DNA from 4 places in the Afifella sp. H1R genome. Region 1 is predicted to be linked to each of the others. Evidence: riboswitches for the same ligand, from Rfam matches in the RefSeq annotation. Region 1 holds a riboswitch; each other region holds the start of a gene.

Region 1 (4,174 bases):
CGAAACCCCGCCGAACTTCCGCCCGGTCAGCGTCCGCAAGGTGCGCGACATCACTCCGCATATGCGCCGGATCACCTTTGCGGGCGAGGGCCTCGACCGCTTCGCCGATGACGAGAACCTGCATCTCGGTCTGATCATTCCGCCCGAGGGCGGCGAACTGGTCTGGCCGACAGTCGGCCGCGACGGTCTCCTGAAATGGGATCCGGAGAGGCCGACGCCCGCGCTGCGGCGCTATACGGTGCGAAGCTGCGACCCCGCCGCCGGAACCCTCGACATCGACTTCGTTCTCCATGACGACGCTGGTCCCGGCACGGCATTCGCCTTGCGCGCACAGCCAGGCGTGATGGCGGGTCTTGCCGGCCCGGTCGGAGGCAGCATCGTGCGCGGTCGCGACTGGTATCTCCTCGCCGGCGACGAAACGGCGCTTCCGGCCATCAGCCGATTTCTGGAGATCCTTCCCGCCGACACGCCGGGCCGCGCCTTGATCGAGGTCGCCGGACCTCAGGAGGAGCAGCCGATCGGCAACGGCGCGATCACGGTCGAGTGGATCCACCGCGGCGCGGACAGGCCGGGCCTTCGCCTGTGCGAGGCCGTCCGCGCCGTCGAATTCCCGCCATCTGCCTCTTCGCCTTATGTCTGGGCGGCTTGCGAGTTCAACGCCTTCAAGGCAATCCGCAACCATCTCCGCACCGAGCGCGGACTGAAAAAGCAGGACCACCTCGTCGTCGCCTATTGGCGGCAGGGTGAGCTCGTGGATCAGGCGCCGGAAAACGAGTGACGCTCGCGCCCGCCGCGCCGCATCCGACCAGCGGAATCTCCTTGCTTCAAAAAGCTCTCAGGCGATCGCGACCGGGCGGTGGGTCTCGTCGACGGCGACCATCACGAACGTCCCCTTGCCGCACAGCCGGCGGTTTTCCGACAGGAGCGCCTCGGCGATCATCGTCACCTCGACGGTCATCGAGGAGCGCCCGGTCGCCACGATCGAGGGGTTGAGCTCGATCATCTCGCCGGCGACGACCTGATCCATGAAATCGACGCGTTGCGAGGCGGCCATGACGACGATTTTTCGGCAATGTCGGGTCGCTGCGACGAACGCGGATTTGCCCATCGCGGCAAGGACGTGGCCGCCATAGAGGCTGCCGTAATGGCTCGTCTGATCGGGAAAGACGATCTCGCACGAGCCGCTTTCAGACACCGCCATCTCGGGTTCGTCCGACAGGGGCGGCAGCGCGCCGCCATACCGCTCCAACGTATCGGCGGCCACCATGTTGAAGACGCCCCGCGTCGACAGGCGCCGTTCGCCGGACAGCGGCGCCTCGGCGACGAGATCAACCTCGACACCGAGCGAACGGCGGCCGACACGCACCACCTTTCCCGTCAGCTCGACGATTTCCCCGACATGCGCCGGGACGTGAAAATCGATGCGTTCGCAGGAGGCGGTGACGAAGTCGACATGCGCGTAACGCGAGGCGACGAGGAAGGCGACCTTGTCCATATGCGCAAGGCCGATGCCGCCGAAGAGCGTGCCATGGTGATTGGCGTCGCCGGGAAAGACGAAGTCGATCAGTCGGGTGAAGCCGTTGGCGGGACGCCCCAACGCGTTCTCCGCGCTTGTCTCCGGCGCGTTCATTGTGCGCGCTCCGCCGTTTCAGCACGCAAATGTTCTGCTGCCATGATCATGTCGAGACCTCCCCATCCCAAGCGCTCAAGCTGCTCTGTATCGCCGCCGCAGAAGGCCTGCGAACCTCATCCCAGGGGCGCAGAGCCTGACCACCTTCCCGCCTCAAGCGCACCGCAGCGCACACCGTCAAGGCGAACTTTCTGCCGATCGCCCAGGCGCAACCTCTGAGGCCCAATCTATCCGCCCGACCTTTGGGAAGCCCAACGAAACCCCGCAAAGGCGCCGTGCGCGCGCCGCCTCTGCGGCCTTTTGCCCCCTCTCCCATAGCCATCCATTCTCGCAGGAGGCCGCGCCGCCGGGCGCCATCGGCAGGCTTCATCCGCCGCTGTCAAAAGCGAAAGCGACTTCCAATCAAGCTCATGCGCCTGCGATTCATCTTGACGCGACGGCCGCGATCGTGGTCCGGTCCTTTCGACGGTGCCTCTTTAGAGGCTCAAAAGGGAACGCGGTGCGGGCGATGCTCAAATCCGCGACTGTCCCCGCAACTGTGAGCGGCGAATCGCTCGTCACAATGCCACTGGCCCCGAGGGTACCGGGAAGGCGGCGACGCGATCATGACCCGCAAGTCAGGAGACCTGCCGTCAACCGTGGTCACGCGCGGTCACGTCGGTCGGGGATGTGCCGATGGGATAGACTTCATGAGCCCTTGCGCATGAAGCGTCCTCGATCGCGGTGATGTGCCAACCGGCCGTGCGCCGCCCTTGAGGTCGTCCTGTGTTTTTCTCCCGCCCCTCGCGTGAAGGCGTTCCGCCGCAACGCTTCGTCGCCGTTTGTGCCGGCGTTTTCGTCGCCGCCGGCATGTCTCCGGCCGCCGCGCAGGACGATGACGTCATCGAACTCCCCGAACTCTCCGTCACGGCGAACCTGACGGCGACGCCCCTCACGGAGGTCGGCAGCGCCGTGACCGTCATCACCGGCGAAGAGCTGAAACAGCAGAACATCCACGACGCGACGGAAGCGCTGCGCCAGGTGCCGGGCGTCATCGTCAATGCGGCCGGCCCGCGCGGCCAGTTCACGCAGCTTCGCATCCGCGGCTCTGAAGGCAACCAGACCAAGATTTTCGTCGACGGCATCCCCGTCAACGACCCGGCGCGCGGTTCGGAATTCGATTTCGCGCATCTTCTTGCCGACAACATCGAGCGCATCGAGGTGCTGCGCGGGCCGCAGAGCGCGCTCTATGGCTCCGATGCGATCGGCGGCGTCGTCAACATCATCACCCGGCGCGCCGAACCCGGCACGCATCTGACGGGCCGCCTCGAAGCCGGTTCGCACAAGACGTTGAGCGGCAACGCCACGATCGGGACGGCCGGCACCAACTACGATTTCATCGCCGGCGCATCCGGCGTGCGCACGGATGGAATCTCGGTTGCCGATGAACGCCTCGGCAACAGGGAAGACGACGGCTACGAAAACGGCACCCTCTTCGCCAAGGGCGGCGTCGACGTCACCGACTGGCTCAATCTTTCAGGCGTCGCGCGTTACACGCGCCTGCGCACCGATCTCGATTCGGAAGGGTTTCTGCCCTCCGTCGGCCATACCGGCCCGCTCGATTCCAATCAGGACATGAAGGGCGACCAGCTTTTCACCCGCGCTCAGGCGAAGGTGACGCTCCTCGACGGGCACTGGGAGCAGCTCGCCGGCATCTCCTACACCGATCAGACCCGCGATTATCGCGATCTCGACCCGACCACGGTGACCAGCACTTACGAAGGCGAGCGGCTGCAGTTCGATTACCGCTCGACCTTCATGTTCGATACGCCCGCCATCGCCAATGCCGGGCATACGCTCACCTTTGGGGTCGAGCGGGGTGAAGACAGCGCCGTCTCCGACAGCGCCTGGTCGTCCTTCGATCGCTCCATCACCTCGACGGGCTTCATCGGCCAGTATCAGCTGAGCCTGTTTGAGGACCTGTCGCTGACGGCGGGCCTCCGCCACGACCTGAACGACGTCTTCGAGGATGCCACCACCTACCGGCTGACCGGCGCCTACAATTTCCGCCAGACCGGCACCAAGCTCCACGCCTCCTACGGCACCGGCGTGAAGAACCCGACGCTCTTCGAACTCTACGGCTACACCAACACCTATCGCGGCAATCCGGATCTCGAGCCGGAAGAGGCGAAAGGCTTCGACGTCGGCGTCACGCAGGCCTTCTGGGCAAACCGGGCCTCGCTCGACGTCACCTATTTCAATCAGGAGATCTCCAACCTCATCACCGGCTCGGGCCAGTCCTCGATCAACCAGCCGGGAGAATCCAAGATCGATGGCGTGGAAGTCGCCCTGACGGTCGAGCCGATCGACAATCTGACGGTGACAGGCTCCTACACCTATACGGACGGCGAGGACCCGACCGGCGACGAATTGATCCGCCGGCCGCAGAACGTCGCCAGCCTCGTCGTCAACTACGCGTTCCTTCAGGGGCGCGCCAACGTCAACGTCTCGGTCGATTACAACGGCGAGCAGAAGGACTGGGTGTGGACCGACGCCTTCTACGTG
Region 2 (4,174 bases), on a different contig from region 1:
TCGCTCGTCAGGATCTGCATGGCGGCAGCCTGAGCGGGCGCGGCGACCGTGAGGCTGGTCATCAAGGCGGTCTGCACGGCGTTGAGACCGGCTTCAGCGCTGAGCTGGCCGACGCCCATGAACATCACGAGGAAAGTCAGAATCACGACGAGAGCGTCGCCGACGGCGATACGGAAAACGTGTCCTGCGGACGCCTCTTCGTCGCTGGAGAGGTTTGGGGAGTTTGTCATTGCATCGGGGGAGGGCGTATCTCAATGTAGAATATCGACCATCCGTTTATTCCAGCTTGTATATTGTGTCCAGAAAAACTAATCGAAATGAATAGACTTCATTTCGGCACAATATCGTGCGCCGTTACATATGATAACAATCAAGTTGCTTTCGCTTCAACTTTGATGGCGCGTGAGCGACCGTCGCGAATCTCTCTGCGTTCGATCGCATTTTGCGCATCCGCTGCTGCGTGGAGACGTCTGATTCTGCGCAGGGCTCGGCGCGTTGCGAATCGCCTCGTGAACCCCGCCTTCGAGGTCGAACGGCGATCGTTTCCGATCTTCTTCGCGTCGATGGAGGCGGGAGCGGCGTGTGAATGGCCAGGCGCCGTTGCCCTGGCCAGGCCGGTCCGGGTGCTCACAGTTTTTGGCACCCACCGTTTTGGCACCCACCGTGAAGACACGGTTTCGACGAGATCGTGGGATGAGAAGAGAAGGAAGGTGGCTCCCCGGGCCGGACTCGAACCAGCGACCCAGCGGTTAACAGCCGCTTGCTCTACCAACTGAGCTACCGGGGAATTGGGGCGCGATATACCAAACTCATCGGGCATTGCAAGCATCCTTTCGCAGCCCATTTTTGACGCATGCAAAACAGGCAGGAAGCCGAAGTGGTAAAGAACGACAGGAAGCGGCGCTCGCGCCTCCATCTTTTTGGCCGGCAGATGCCTCTGCCGCACAGCCCGCTTCTGCGTGTTGGTATCGGGATTCTGCTGGTTCTCGGCGGTCTCTTCGCCTTCCTTCCGGTGCTCGGCCTGTGGATGCTGCCGCTCGGGCTGATCGTGTTGTCGATCGATATTCCCGCGGTGCGGCGCTGGCGGCGGCGGTTCACCGTGTGGATCTACACGCGTTATCCGGGCGTGGCGCGGCGATTCGACGTGGCCGCGCCCGCGGGAAATGGCAATGGGAAGGTGGCCGTTGCCGGCAAAATCGATTCGCAGACGCCGTTCGTTTCGCCAGGCGATACACGCATGAGCGAAACGGAGCGATCGGCGGAATCGCGCTTGCGACAGTCTTCCGATTCCGTTTAGTCTTTGAAATGGTTCCGGTTCCCGAATGGTGCACAGCACCTGGGGATCAAAAGGGAATGCGACAGGATGACCCAGATCGGGATCCCTCATCCGCAGCTGCCCCCGCAACTGTACGCGGCGAGCCCCCTGCATAAGCCACCGGCAACGGGAAGGCGCAGAAGGGCGGAGACCCGCAAGCCAGGAGACCTGCCGGACCAGGGCAACTCGAACGCCGTCGGAGGGACGGCAAAGGGGATAGCATGCAAAGTTCCGGAACATTTCCGTCGGCGATTCCATCCAGGGCTCGAGCCGGGTGCGCCGCATTGATCGCCAACGATCTGCGCACCGTGCAGAGCGGTTTCGCTTCCATGCCCGGGCGGTGTCCGCCGCCTGATCTTTCAGAAAACGCGTCTTCGCCGCGCTGCCGTTGAGGCAGTCATGTTTCCTCACGTTCAAGGCATGGCCGTGGGTCATGCGGCCGTCATGGCGACCGGCAGGACGGTAAGCATCCGACCGCTCGTGTCGTCGGCCTGGCATCTGGCGCGGAAACGCTCCGCGAAATCCTCATGATAACCACGGCACTCGTTTTGGGCGGCGCCCGCTCGGGAAAAAGCGCCTATGCGGAACGCCTCGTGGAGGAAAGCGGGCTCAACCCCGTCTACGTCGCGACGTGTCCTCCCGCAGACGACGATGCGGAGATGGGTGAGCGCATCGCCGCACATCGGGCCCGGCGCGGACCGGCATGGCGCACCGTCGAGGAGCCGGTCGCGCTTGCGGACGTCATCGCCGGGGAGGCCGCGCCGGATCGGGCCCTGCTCGTCGACTGCCTCACACTCTGGCTTTCCAACATTTTGTTCGCCGAAGAGGACCTCGCCGTGCGTACGCGCGAGCTCTGCGCAGCCCTCGCCGCGGCGAAAGGCCCCGTCGTCCTCGTCTCCAACGAGGTCGGCCTCGGCATAGTCCCCGATAACGCCCTGGCTCGTCGCTTCCGCGATGCGCAGGGCCGTCTCAACCAGGAAATCGCCCGCTCGGCGGAGCTGGTCGTCTTCATGGCGGCCGGTCTGCCTCTGGCACTGAAAGGACAGCTTCCTTCATGACAAACGCTTCGGAACGCATTCCCGCGACGATCATCACCGGCTTCCTTGGAGCCGGAAAGACGACGATCATTCGCCACATCCTCGAAAATGCGAACGGCAGAAAGATCGCCCTCATCGTCAACGAGTTCGGCGATATGGGCTTCGACGGCGGGCTTCTCTCCGATTGCGGCAGCCCCGCCTGCGGTGAGGAGGATATCGTCGAGCTCTCCAACGGCTGCATCTGCTGCACGGTGGCGGACGATTTTTTGCCGGCGATGGAGGGGCTCCTCGCACGCGGCCAGGCGCCCGATCACATCGTCATCGAGACCTCGGGGCTCGCTCTGCCACAGCCGCTCGTCAAAGCTTTTGCCTGGCCTGCTGTCCGCGACCGGGTGACCGTCGATGGGGTGGTGACCGTCGTCGATGCCGAGGCCGTCGCGGCCGGTCGTATGGCGAGCGACGAAGCGAAGCTCGTCGCGCAACGCGAAGCCGACCAGTCGCTCGATCATGACGATCCGATCGAGGAATTGTTCGAGGATCAGCTTCGCTGTGCCGATCTCATCATCTTGTCGAAGAGCGATCTCGTCGATGAGGCGGGCATGCTGCGGGTGGAAAAGCGCGTCGGAGATGACAAGCGCGTCGCTGCGTCGCTCATTCGTGCCACGCATGGCATCGTGCCGCCCGAAGTGCTCCTGGGCGTCGGGGCCGGGGCGGAGGACGACAGCGAGACCCGGCTTTCGCACCATGAAATGGAAGGCGAGGAGCACGAGCACGACGATTTCGATTCCTTCAGCATCGCCGTGACAGCGCCGGACAAGGCCGAGGCCGAAGCACGCATCACCAAGGCGCTCGCCATGCCTGGCGTTCTGCGCATCAAGGGTCGCCTTGCGATCGACGGCAAAAAGGTGCCGCTGGTCGTCCAGGCCGTGGGTCAGAGGCTGGAGAGCTGGTTCGACCGCGGCAACGGTGAATCGTCGGGCGAGCCGAAGCTCGTGGTGATCGGCCTGTCCGATGTCGATCGGGCGGCCGTCACGGAGGCCCTCGGAGGCTGAATTGCATATCTTCAAGGGCCAGAGTCGGGGGCTCGACGCGGCCTCCGAAGCGGTCGATCTCGATCAGAGCCCGGGCGACATCGTCATCCTTTCCGCAGCCGACACCGAGATTGCCGGGTTGGCTGCGGCGGCGAACCGGCTGGCGGATGATTTTCCGGCCATTCGGCTCGCCAATTGGATGTCGCTCGCGCATCCCTATTCGGTCGATCTCTATGTCGAGAAGGTGCTGGCCGAGGCGAAGCTGATCGTCGTTCGGCTTCTCGGCGGCGTCGGCTATTGGCGCTACGGCGTCGAGGAGACGCTGCGGATCGCGCGCGGCTCAGGCGCCAAAGTGGCGTTGATGCCAGGCGATACCAAATGGGACGGCGACCTTGCGGCCGAGGGCACGCTCGGCGCCGACGAAACGCGGCTTCTCTGGTCCTATCTGGTCGAGGGCGGGGCGGAGAATTTCGAAAACGCGTTGCGGTTCTCGGGTCATCTTCTCGGGTATGACAAGGCGCCTCCGCCACCGAAGACGGTGCCGGCTTTCGGCGTTTACGAGGGCGGGCGGAAGTTTGAGGGCGAGGTGCCGACTGCGGCGATCGTCTTCTATCGTGCGCTCGTGCAATCGGGTCAGACGGCGCCGGTGGAAGCGCTTTCTACGGCTCTTGCCGAACGGGGACTGCGGCCGCTTCCGGTTTTCGTCTCAAGCCTCAAGGCGGCGGCGGACAAAGAGTTCGTAATGGGGCTGTTTCAGGAGCACGATCCTGCGCTCATCCTGAACGCCACCG
Region 3 (4,174 bases), on a different contig from region 1:
GCACGGCGCGGCGCATGCCCGAAGCACCGGCGCTTTTGCGTGGTGATGAACTTGTGGCGACCTACGGAGAGTTTGCCGAACGGGCCGCACGGCTCGGGCGCGCGCTCAAAGAGGTGCATGGCGTTTCACCGGGAGACCGGGTCGCGATCTTCATGGCCAATTCGACCGAGTATCTGGAGATCATGTATGGGATCTGGTGGGTCGGCGCGGCCGCCGTGCCGATCAACCACAAGCTCCATCCGCGCGAGGCGGCCTACATCGTCAAGGATTCAGGAGCGGGTCTCGTCTTCATCTCCGAGGGAGACGAGGTGCTGGCGCAGCGGCTCGATGAGGGCGTGCGTCTGATCACCGCGCCGGGCAAGGCGTACCAGGAGCTTCTTGCCGCCGAACCGCTTGCCGCGCCACATGCGATGTCGTCGGATGTGCTCGCCTGGCTTTTCTACACCTCCGGAACGACCGGCAATCCGAAAGGCGTCATGCTCTCGGTCGCCAATCTGCAGGCGATGAGCTTTGCCTATTTTGTCGATGTCGACGAGGTGCACACCGAGGATGCCGCGCTCTATGCCGCGCCGATGTCGCATGGGGCGGGGCTCTACAACTTCATGCACGTTCTCCGCGGTGCCCGCCATGTCGTTCCAAAATCAGGTGGATTTGATGCGGCGGAGATCGTTTCGCTTGCCCGCTCGCTCGGCGGTCTGTCCTTCTTCGCCGCGCCGACCATGGTCCGCCGCCTCGTCCAGCACGCGAAGACGACCGGCTATGACGGCGAGGGGATCCGGACCATCGTCTATGGAGGCGGGCCGATGTATGTCGCCGATATCGAAGAGGCGGTTTCGCTCTTCGGGCCGCGCTTCGTGCAGATCTACGGCCAGGGCGAAAGCCCGATGACGATCACGGCTCTCTCTCGCGATCTCGTGGCCGACAGGACCCACCCGCGCTGGAAGGAACGCCTCGGCTCCGTCGGCACCGCGCAATCCTGCGTCGATGTGCGGGTGGCGGACGGCGACGGTCATACGCTCGCCCCGGGCGAGAGCGGCGAGATTTTGGTTCGCGGTCCGAGCGTCATGGCCGGCTACTGGCAAAACGAGAAGGCGAGCGCGGAATCTCTGCGCGACGGCTGGCTCTGGACCGGTGATGTCGGTGCGATGGACGAGGACGGTTTCCTGACGCTGATGGATCGCTCCAAAGACGTCATCATCTCCGGCGGCACCAACATCTATCCGCGCGAGGTCGAAGAGGTGCTCTTGCGGCATCCCGCCGTTCAGGAGGTGTCTGTCGTCGGCCGGCCGAGCCCCGAATGGGGTGAGGACGTCGTCGCGTTCGTCGTCGCACCGGAGAACGCGCCGAATGTCGAAGAACTCGATGCGCTCTGCCGCGAGGAAATCGCCCGCTTCAAGCGCCCGAAGGACTACGTCTTTCTGAATGAGCTTCCGAAGAACAATTACGGCAAGGTGCTCAAAATCGAGCTTCGCAGGCTGCTCAGCCAAGCATAAGCGAATCGGACGGGGCCGCGAACGCGGTGCGTCTGGCTCCACATGACCGAAGTCCGACGTATGCGTGTCTGAAAGATCGCGGGCGTGGCGCGCTTGCTTGTTTGAGCCTGCGCAACCGGGACAGAATGTGGCGCGCATCCGGCTTGACACTCCGACACCATCCAGCCTTTATCTCAGTCGATGGTTTCCAGCGAAACGAAGACTTCGCTGGGTGAAAAGGGAATACGGTGCGGTGTAGCCAGTAGGCGCCAAATCCGTGACTGCCCCCGCAATTGTGAGCGGAGAGCGACCCCGAACAATGCCACTGGGCGTGCGACGGACACCGTCTAGCGCCTGGGAAGGCTCGGGGAAGCAGAGACCCGCAAGTCAAGAGACCTGCCATCATCATGCAACCAGACCCGGCGGGGATGTCGGGGGAAGGATCGAGATGACAATCTTGTCGTCGACGACAATGCGCGAGTCTCTTTTCGGGCAATCCATTCCGCCTGCCCCCGCGGTTCTCTCTCGGAACCAGGATAGCAGACACAATGCACCGAAACGTCGCGATCGGCCTTGCAGCACTGGCCAGTCTTTCGCTCATCGACGCCGCGCATGCGAACGAAACCAGCTACCCGCTGAGCATCGACAATTGCGGACAAACCATCACGTTCGAGGCCGCGCCTGAGCGCGATGTCACGGTCGGCCAGTCTGCGACTGAGATTCTCTACTCGCTCGGCCTCGGCGACAAGGTCGTCGGGACCTCAGTCTGGTTCAGCGATGTGTTGCCGGAGTTTGCCGAACTCAACAGCGGCATCGAGCGGCTCGCCGACAACGATCCGAGCTTTGAAAGCGTCGTCGCCAAGAAGCCGGGCCTCGTTGCGGTTTCCTATGAGTGGCATATCGGACCGCAGGGCATCGTCGGGACCCGCGAGCAGTTCCATGACGTCGGCATCCCGACCTACATCCTTCCGACCGATTGCGTGAAAGACAATTCCGCTGGCGTCGATGGCACCAGGCTCGAGATGTACAGCACCGACGCCCTGTATCGTGCGATCCGCGAACTTGCGGAGATCCACGACGTCAAGGCGGAGGGTGAGGCGCTCATCAGCGATCTTTCGGAGCGCGAAGCCGCTGCGGTGGAGAAAGCGAAAGAAGCGAAGGCGGGCGACGTTTCCGCGGTCTTCTGGTTTTCGTCTGCCGAAATGGACGTCGATCCCTACGTCGCCGGGCGCAAGGGCGTTCCGGGCTGGATGATGGAAAAGCTCGGCGTCCGCAACGTCGTGGAAAGCGACGAGGAATGGCCGACCGTTGGCTGGGAGACGATCGCCAAGGCCAATCCCGACATCATCGTCGTCGCCAAGATGACCCGCCGCCGCTTTCCTGCCGACGACGTCGAAAAGAAGCTCGAATTCCTCAAGACGGATCCGGTCGCCAAGGAAATGGAAGCCGTCAAGGCGGGGCGGATTCTCGTTATGGACGCCCATTCCATGGATCCCTCCATCCGCAACATCTCGGCACTCGAGATGCTCGCCGATGAACTTCCCAAGCTGAAATAGCAGAGCCCGATTATGGCCACTCAACGACCCGGCCGCTGGCCGGGTCTTCTGACATCGTTGTCGTCGAAACTCGCAATTCTGGGGGCCGCTCTGATCCTCGGGGCCGCGATCGGAGAGACGCGAATCCCGCTGGAAACGGTCGGGCAGGTGCTTGCCATGAAGGTGTTCGGGGGAAGCTATCCTGTCGATCCGATCGATCAGGGCATCGTCTGGAATTACCGCTTCAGCCGGGCAATCGTCGCGGCCTCCTGTGGCGCAGGCCTGGCCGTCTCGGGGCTGGTGCTTCAGACGCTGCTGCGCAATGTGCTCGCTGACCCTTACATTTTAGGGATCTCTGCCGGTGCATCGACCGGAGCCGTGGCTGTCACCATCGCCGGCATCGGCGGTGGTCTCGTGTCGCTCTCGGCCGGCGCTTTCGTCGGCGCCCTCGTGGCGTTCGCGCTCGTCATCGCTCTGGCGCGGGCCGCCGGTGGCTTTGCGGGAACATCGACCGGTCAAGTGATCCTTGCCGGCGTGGCCGGGGCCCAGCTTTTCAATGCGCTCACGTCGCTGATCATCGCGCACTCGGCCAATGCCGAACAGGCGCGCGGCATCATCTTCTGGCTGCTCGGAAATCTGTCCGGTGTGCGCTGGCCTGATGTATGGCTCGCCGCACCCGTCGCGCTCCTGGTGTTTGTCATCATTACGGTCCATGCGCGGGCGCTCGATGCGTTCGCCTTCGGATCGGATGCGGCTGCCTCTCTGGGCATCAACGTATTGAAGACACAGGCGATCCTGATCGGGGCGGCCGCTCTGGTGACGGCCGTTATGGTCAGCATCGTGGGTGCAATCGGCTTCGTCGGACTGGTTGTCCCGCATGCGGCAAGGCTTCTGGTCGGTCCGCGCCATGGCCGGCTCATCCCGATGACGGCGATCACCGGCGCCGTTTTTCTCATCTTCGCCGACATCGTGTCGCGAATCATCATTCCGGGCCAGGTTCTGCCGATCGGTGTCGTGACGGCGCTCGTCGGTGCGCCGGCATTCGCGCTGATCCTGGTGCGCGGTCGCGGAGGGGCGCGATGACGCTGACGGCGCATGCTCTCGGCTGGTCCGCCGGCCGCACTCCGATCGTGTCGGACATCGATCTGACGATCGAGCCCGGCGAGT
Region 4 (4,174 bases), on a different contig from region 1:
ATGCGCAGGCGCTGATATTCCTGCTGCAGCACGTCGACATAGCGCACGGTGAACATCAGCAGGTAGATGAGCTTTTCCGGCACCATCAAACGCCGCAGCGCATGGCCGAGCGTCACCGGCTCGGTGGAGCCGACGAGCGCCATCAAGGCGAGGATGACGGCGTTCGCCGTCAGCGCGATCTCCGCCGCCTGCCGCAGCCCCTGCCAGCTCGCCGCAAAGCCGAAGACGGTGAACATCGCATCGCCCGGCACGGTGAAGGGCAGCATGGCGATCAGGAAGATGATGAAGCTGTCCATCATCGCCATGCGTTTGAGCGTCCGCGCGACCGGCAGCCGCGCCGACAGCATCAGGAAGAACGCCGCCAGAAGCCCGGTCGCCAAAACCGCGAGATCCTGCAGGCTCACCATCACGATGGCGAAGGCGACAGCAACGACGATGCGGGTGCGCACGTCGATGCCATCGATCAGCGTACCCTTGGCCTCGCCCGTATCGGTGAGCGCACGCCGTCCGGCTGAGAGAACGTGGCTCATCGTCAGGCCGCCGTCATCTTGCGCCGGGCCGCGATATAGAACGCGACGCCGAAGATGCCGAAGATATAGCCGATCCCGCCGAGGATGCTCTGCATGTCGTGCTTCTCCTTATAGGCGTCGATATCGCGCCGGAGCGGGATCACCTGTTTCTGCACCGCTTCGGTGATCATCTCGTGCTGTGCTTCAAGAAGCGCGGCGAGGTCGACGCCGGAGTTTTGGGCGGTCGCTCCCCCAGTCTCGTCGCCGGAAGACGCCGGCTCGGCGGCACCGGCCGCAGCTTCGGCAGCGACCAGCGCCGGCGATGAGGCCTCCGCACCGCCGATCTCCGGCAGCTCCTCGGCCGACATCCGCACCTGCGCCACATGGCCCGCGCCGAGATTGGCCTTGAAGACGAGCGGCACCGCCTTTTCGGGCTTGTAGGTGAAGGCTCCGGTCTCGTCGGTTACCGCCTCGCCGAGCTTGTTGCCGTTGTCGTCGAACACCTCGACCGTCGCATCGCTCGCCATGTCGCCATTGGAAAAGCCGACCTCGCCTTCCACGACATCGCCGGACGCATAGACCGACGCGATGACCTTGTGAGCGAGAGCCTGCGATGCGGGCAGAAGAGCCAGAAAAACGAGGGCTGCGCAGAGCTTTCTCATAGCGCGACCTCCTCGGCAGCGGACCGATTGAAAGTGGCGAAGAGCTCCGGCTTGACGCGGCGGGCGAGAACCACGGCCGCCCCCGTCACCAGCGCTTCGATGATCATGATCGGGATATGGGCGAAGAAGACGAGCTTGGCGGCCGGGATGAATTCGTCGCCGGACAGCGCCAGAGCGATCGCGACGAACGCCGTCGTCAGCGCGATCGCGAGCCCCCCGCCGATGGCGCCTGAAATCGCGGCGACCGTCAGCGAATTGGAGGCGATCCCCCGCCGGCACAGATAATAGACGATCACCGCCGGCAGCGCGATGTTGAGCGTATTCACCCCGAGCACGGTGAGCCCTCCGAAGCCGAAGAACACCGCTTGCAGAAGAAGCCCGACGAACAGCGCCGGAAAGGCGGCCCAGCCGAGCACCAGCCCGGCCAGACCGTTCATGATGAGATGGACGCTGGAGGGACCGATCGGAACATGGATGAGCGAGGCGACGAAGAACGTCGCGCTCAACACCCCGGCGGCCGGCATTTTTTCCGCCGTCAGCGATTTGAGGCCGAGCGCGATGCCCCCGGCCGCGAGCACCGCTCCCCCGATGACGACGTCATTGGCGAGAGCTCCGTCGACAATATGCATCGATCCCTCCTGCCGTCACTCGACGTCGTAGGCGCGCACCCAGATGACGGCGTCCTGCGAGAGCTCTTTGCCCTCGAACTCCGTCTTCGGACCCGTACCGAGCGCGGCAAAGCCCCAGAACCCGGCTTTCGGGACGCCGAAGGTGAAGTAGCCGTTCTCGTCGCTCATCGCGACGACGGCACCGCCCGGCATCGGCGAGGCTTTGGGTTCGGTGGGCTTGTTCTCGTCCATGGAGGGCTCGGCCGCCATGTATTCGACTTCGATCTCGGCGCCTGCGACCGGCTTGCCTTCCGACAGGACGCGCCCCGTGAAGGTGGAGCCGGCCAGAATGTTGGTCGGGCGATCGAGCGGCACGATTTCCGTCGCAAGCTCTTTGGGCTCGGCCCAGTCGGTCGGCAATTGCGCCCGGTTCAGATAGGCCTTGGCGATCTGCTGGATGTAGATGTCCTCGCTCTCCTCGTAATAGGGCTGAGGCACGACGACGAGCGTGTAATCGCCGGCGCGCTTGGCCGGCAGCGTGGCATCGAAGGCTTGCGCGCTGTTTTCGAGCCCCTCGAAGGAGATCGGCTTGAGGCTGTCCTTGAGATCGATCTTCTTGCCGCGGAAGACGGCGTAGAACTCTTCCGGCGCGCCCATATCCATGACATGGCCGTTCTCGAAGGGGTGCCAGAAGATCAGCTTCAGCGGCACGTCGCCCGGCTCGGCGAGGTTCACCTCGGGCGTATAGATCAGCTGAAAATGCGCTTCGGCTGCGGCGGGAAGAAGGAACGCCGCCGATGTGAGGGCGGCACAGGCAAACTTACGAAGTTTCATTCGTATCGTCTCTCCAATGACTGTGGCGGACGAACCGCGACAGTGATGCGGAAAGGACGATCGGGGTTTTGGCGTGGATTGGGCGCAAATGGGATTCCTGGCGCCGTTCCACCGCCAGACGCTCACCCCGGCGTCCGTTGCGGTGCGGCACCGGTGGCCCGGCGTCGCGCGTCAGCGGCAGGTCTCCTGGCTTGCGGGTCACAGCGTGGCTTCGTCTTCCCAGCGCATATGCGCCAGTGACATGTTGAAGCCCTGCTCGCCGCTCACAGTTGCGGGGGCAGCCACGGTTTCGGTCCCTGCTGGGTACGCCTCACCGTGTTCCCTTTTAATCCGGTCGCTTTGCGTCCGGAAACCGTTGACGCCCCATCTGCCGGCGAATGGCCATAATTGTCAATGCCGTGCACGTTGAGCAGCTATGCCCGGCACGACTTTCCTTTGCCGGCAACGGACGACGCCGAAGGGCGTGCAACGGCACAAAAAAGGCCGACCGCACATGGCGGCCGGCCCTCTCAAAATCAAACGTGTTCAGGCGTTCAGCGCGCGGCGACCTGCTTGTCGCCGGCCCCGGTTTTTGGTTTGCCGCTCTTGCGCAGCATCCGTTCCAGACCGGCCTGGGCGCCCTCGTTGCCGCGGCCGCCGTCGCGGCGGGGCCCGTCACGCCGGCCATCCGCGCCACTTTTGCGGCTCTTGGGCGCGCCGCCCTCGGCCCGCTTGGCCGAACGGCCTCCTTCGGCACCTTCCGGCCTGCGGTTGCGTCCGCCTTTCGGGGCATCGCCGTTGCGGCCTTCATTCCGCCCGTCGCTCCGCCCTTCGTTGCGCCCCTCGGAGCGAGCTTCGAAGGCCGCGGGTTTGTTGCCCGAGCGCCGGCGGTTGCGTGAGGGTGAAGTGCGCTTGCCGGGCTGGCGTGATCTTTCGTCGCGCCGCTCGCCCGCCTGCTGGCGCACGCCTGCAGACGGCGCCTCATCGGTTTCGCCGACCACCTCGGCCCCGGCCTGGGTCGCGACTGCCTCGCGCCGCGGGGCCGCACCATGCGCATCGATCCTCTTGCCGATCAGCTTTTCGATGTCGCGCAGAAGACCCCGCTCGGAATGATCGCACAGCGAGATCGCGATGCCGCTCTTGCCGGCGCGCGCGGTCCGCCCGATGCGGTGCACATAGGCCTCCGGCACGTTCGGCAGCTCGAAGTTGACGACATGCGAGACGTCGTCGATGTCGATGCCGCGCGCCGCGATATCGGTCGCGACCAGAACGGACACACGGCCGTTGCGGAAGGCACCGAGTGCCTTTTCGCGCTGATTCTGGCTCTTATTGCCGTGAATCGCAGCCGAGCGCAGGCCAGCCTTGTCGAGATGCTGGCTGACGCGGTCGGCCCCGCGCTTGGTGCGCGTGAAGACGATCGCCCGCTCCATATCGGCCGTGCCGAGAAGATCGACGAGCATGTCGCGCTTGCCGGCACTCGCCACGTTGATGACGCTTTGTGCGATCTGCTCGATCGGGCGCGACACCGGGGCGACGGAGATTTCCGCCGGCTGATGAAGAAAATCGCCCGCGAGCTTGCGGA

The links. Region 1 has a riboswitch for cobalamin ahead of L0F51_RS12630 (TonB-dependent receptor domain-containing protein). Riboswitches for the same ligand answer to the same signal wherever they lie in the genome.
Region 2: another riboswitch for cobalamin. It lies ahead of cobU (bifunctional adenosylcobinamide kinase/adenosylcobinamide-phosphate guanylyltransferase); the one in region 1 lies ahead of L0F51_RS12630 (TonB-dependent receptor domain-containing protein).
Region 3: another riboswitch for cobalamin. It lies ahead of L0F51_RS04910 (ABC transporter substrate-binding protein); the one in region 1 lies ahead of L0F51_RS12630 (TonB-dependent receptor domain-containing protein).
Region 4: another riboswitch for cobalamin. It lies ahead of L0F51_RS10510 (DUF4198 domain-containing protein); the one in region 1 lies ahead of L0F51_RS12630 (TonB-dependent receptor domain-containing protein).

Annotation. Positions count from the first base shown of each region.
Region 1 covers NZ_JAKEDY010000002.1:205,725-209,898, forward strand. The annotation lists gene L0F51_RS12620 (siderophore-interacting protein) at 1-778, shown strand, start outside; gene L0F51_RS12625 (acyl-CoA thioesterase) at 836-1,630, opposite strand; cobalamin riboswitch at 2,080-2,279, shown strand; gene L0F51_RS12630 (TonB-dependent receptor domain-containing protein) at 2,396-4,174, shown strand, end outside.
Region 2 covers NZ_JAKEDY010000001.1:992,186-996,359, reverse strand. The annotation lists gene L0F51_RS04690 (AzlC family ABC transporter permease) at 1-230, opposite strand, end outside; tRNA gene L0F51_RS04685 (tRNA-Asn) at 712-787, opposite strand; gene L0F51_RS20120 (hypothetical protein) at 878-1,297, shown strand; cobalamin riboswitch at 1,296-1,506, shown strand; gene cobU (bifunctional adenosylcobinamide kinase/adenosylcobinamide-phosphate guanylyltransferase) at 1,843-2,373, shown strand; gene cobW (cobalamin biosynthesis protein CobW) at 2,370-3,404, shown strand; gene cobN (cobaltochelatase subunit CobN) at 3,406-4,174, shown strand, end outside.
Region 3 covers NZ_JAKEDY010000001.1:1,036,635-1,040,808, reverse strand. The annotation lists gene L0F51_RS04915 (class I adenylate-forming enzyme family protein) at 1-1,493, shown strand, start outside; cobalamin riboswitch at 1,658-1,891, shown strand; gene L0F51_RS04910 (ABC transporter substrate-binding protein) at 2,021-3,028, shown strand; gene L0F51_RS04905 (iron ABC transporter permease) at 3,041-4,090, shown strand; gene L0F51_RS04900 (ABC transporter ATP-binding protein) at 4,087-4,174, shown strand, end outside.
Region 4 covers NZ_JAKEDY010000001.1:2,210,079-2,214,252, forward strand. The annotation lists gene cbiQ (cobalt ECF transporter T component CbiQ) at 1-530, opposite strand, end outside; gene L0F51_RS10500 (cobalt ABC transporter permease) at 533-1,171, opposite strand; gene cbiM (cobalt transporter CbiM) at 1,168-1,800, opposite strand; gene L0F51_RS10510 (DUF4198 domain-containing protein) at 1,816-2,613, opposite strand; cobalamin riboswitch at 2,772-2,985, opposite strand; gene L0F51_RS10515 (DEAD/DEAH box helicase) at 3,147-4,174, opposite strand, start outside.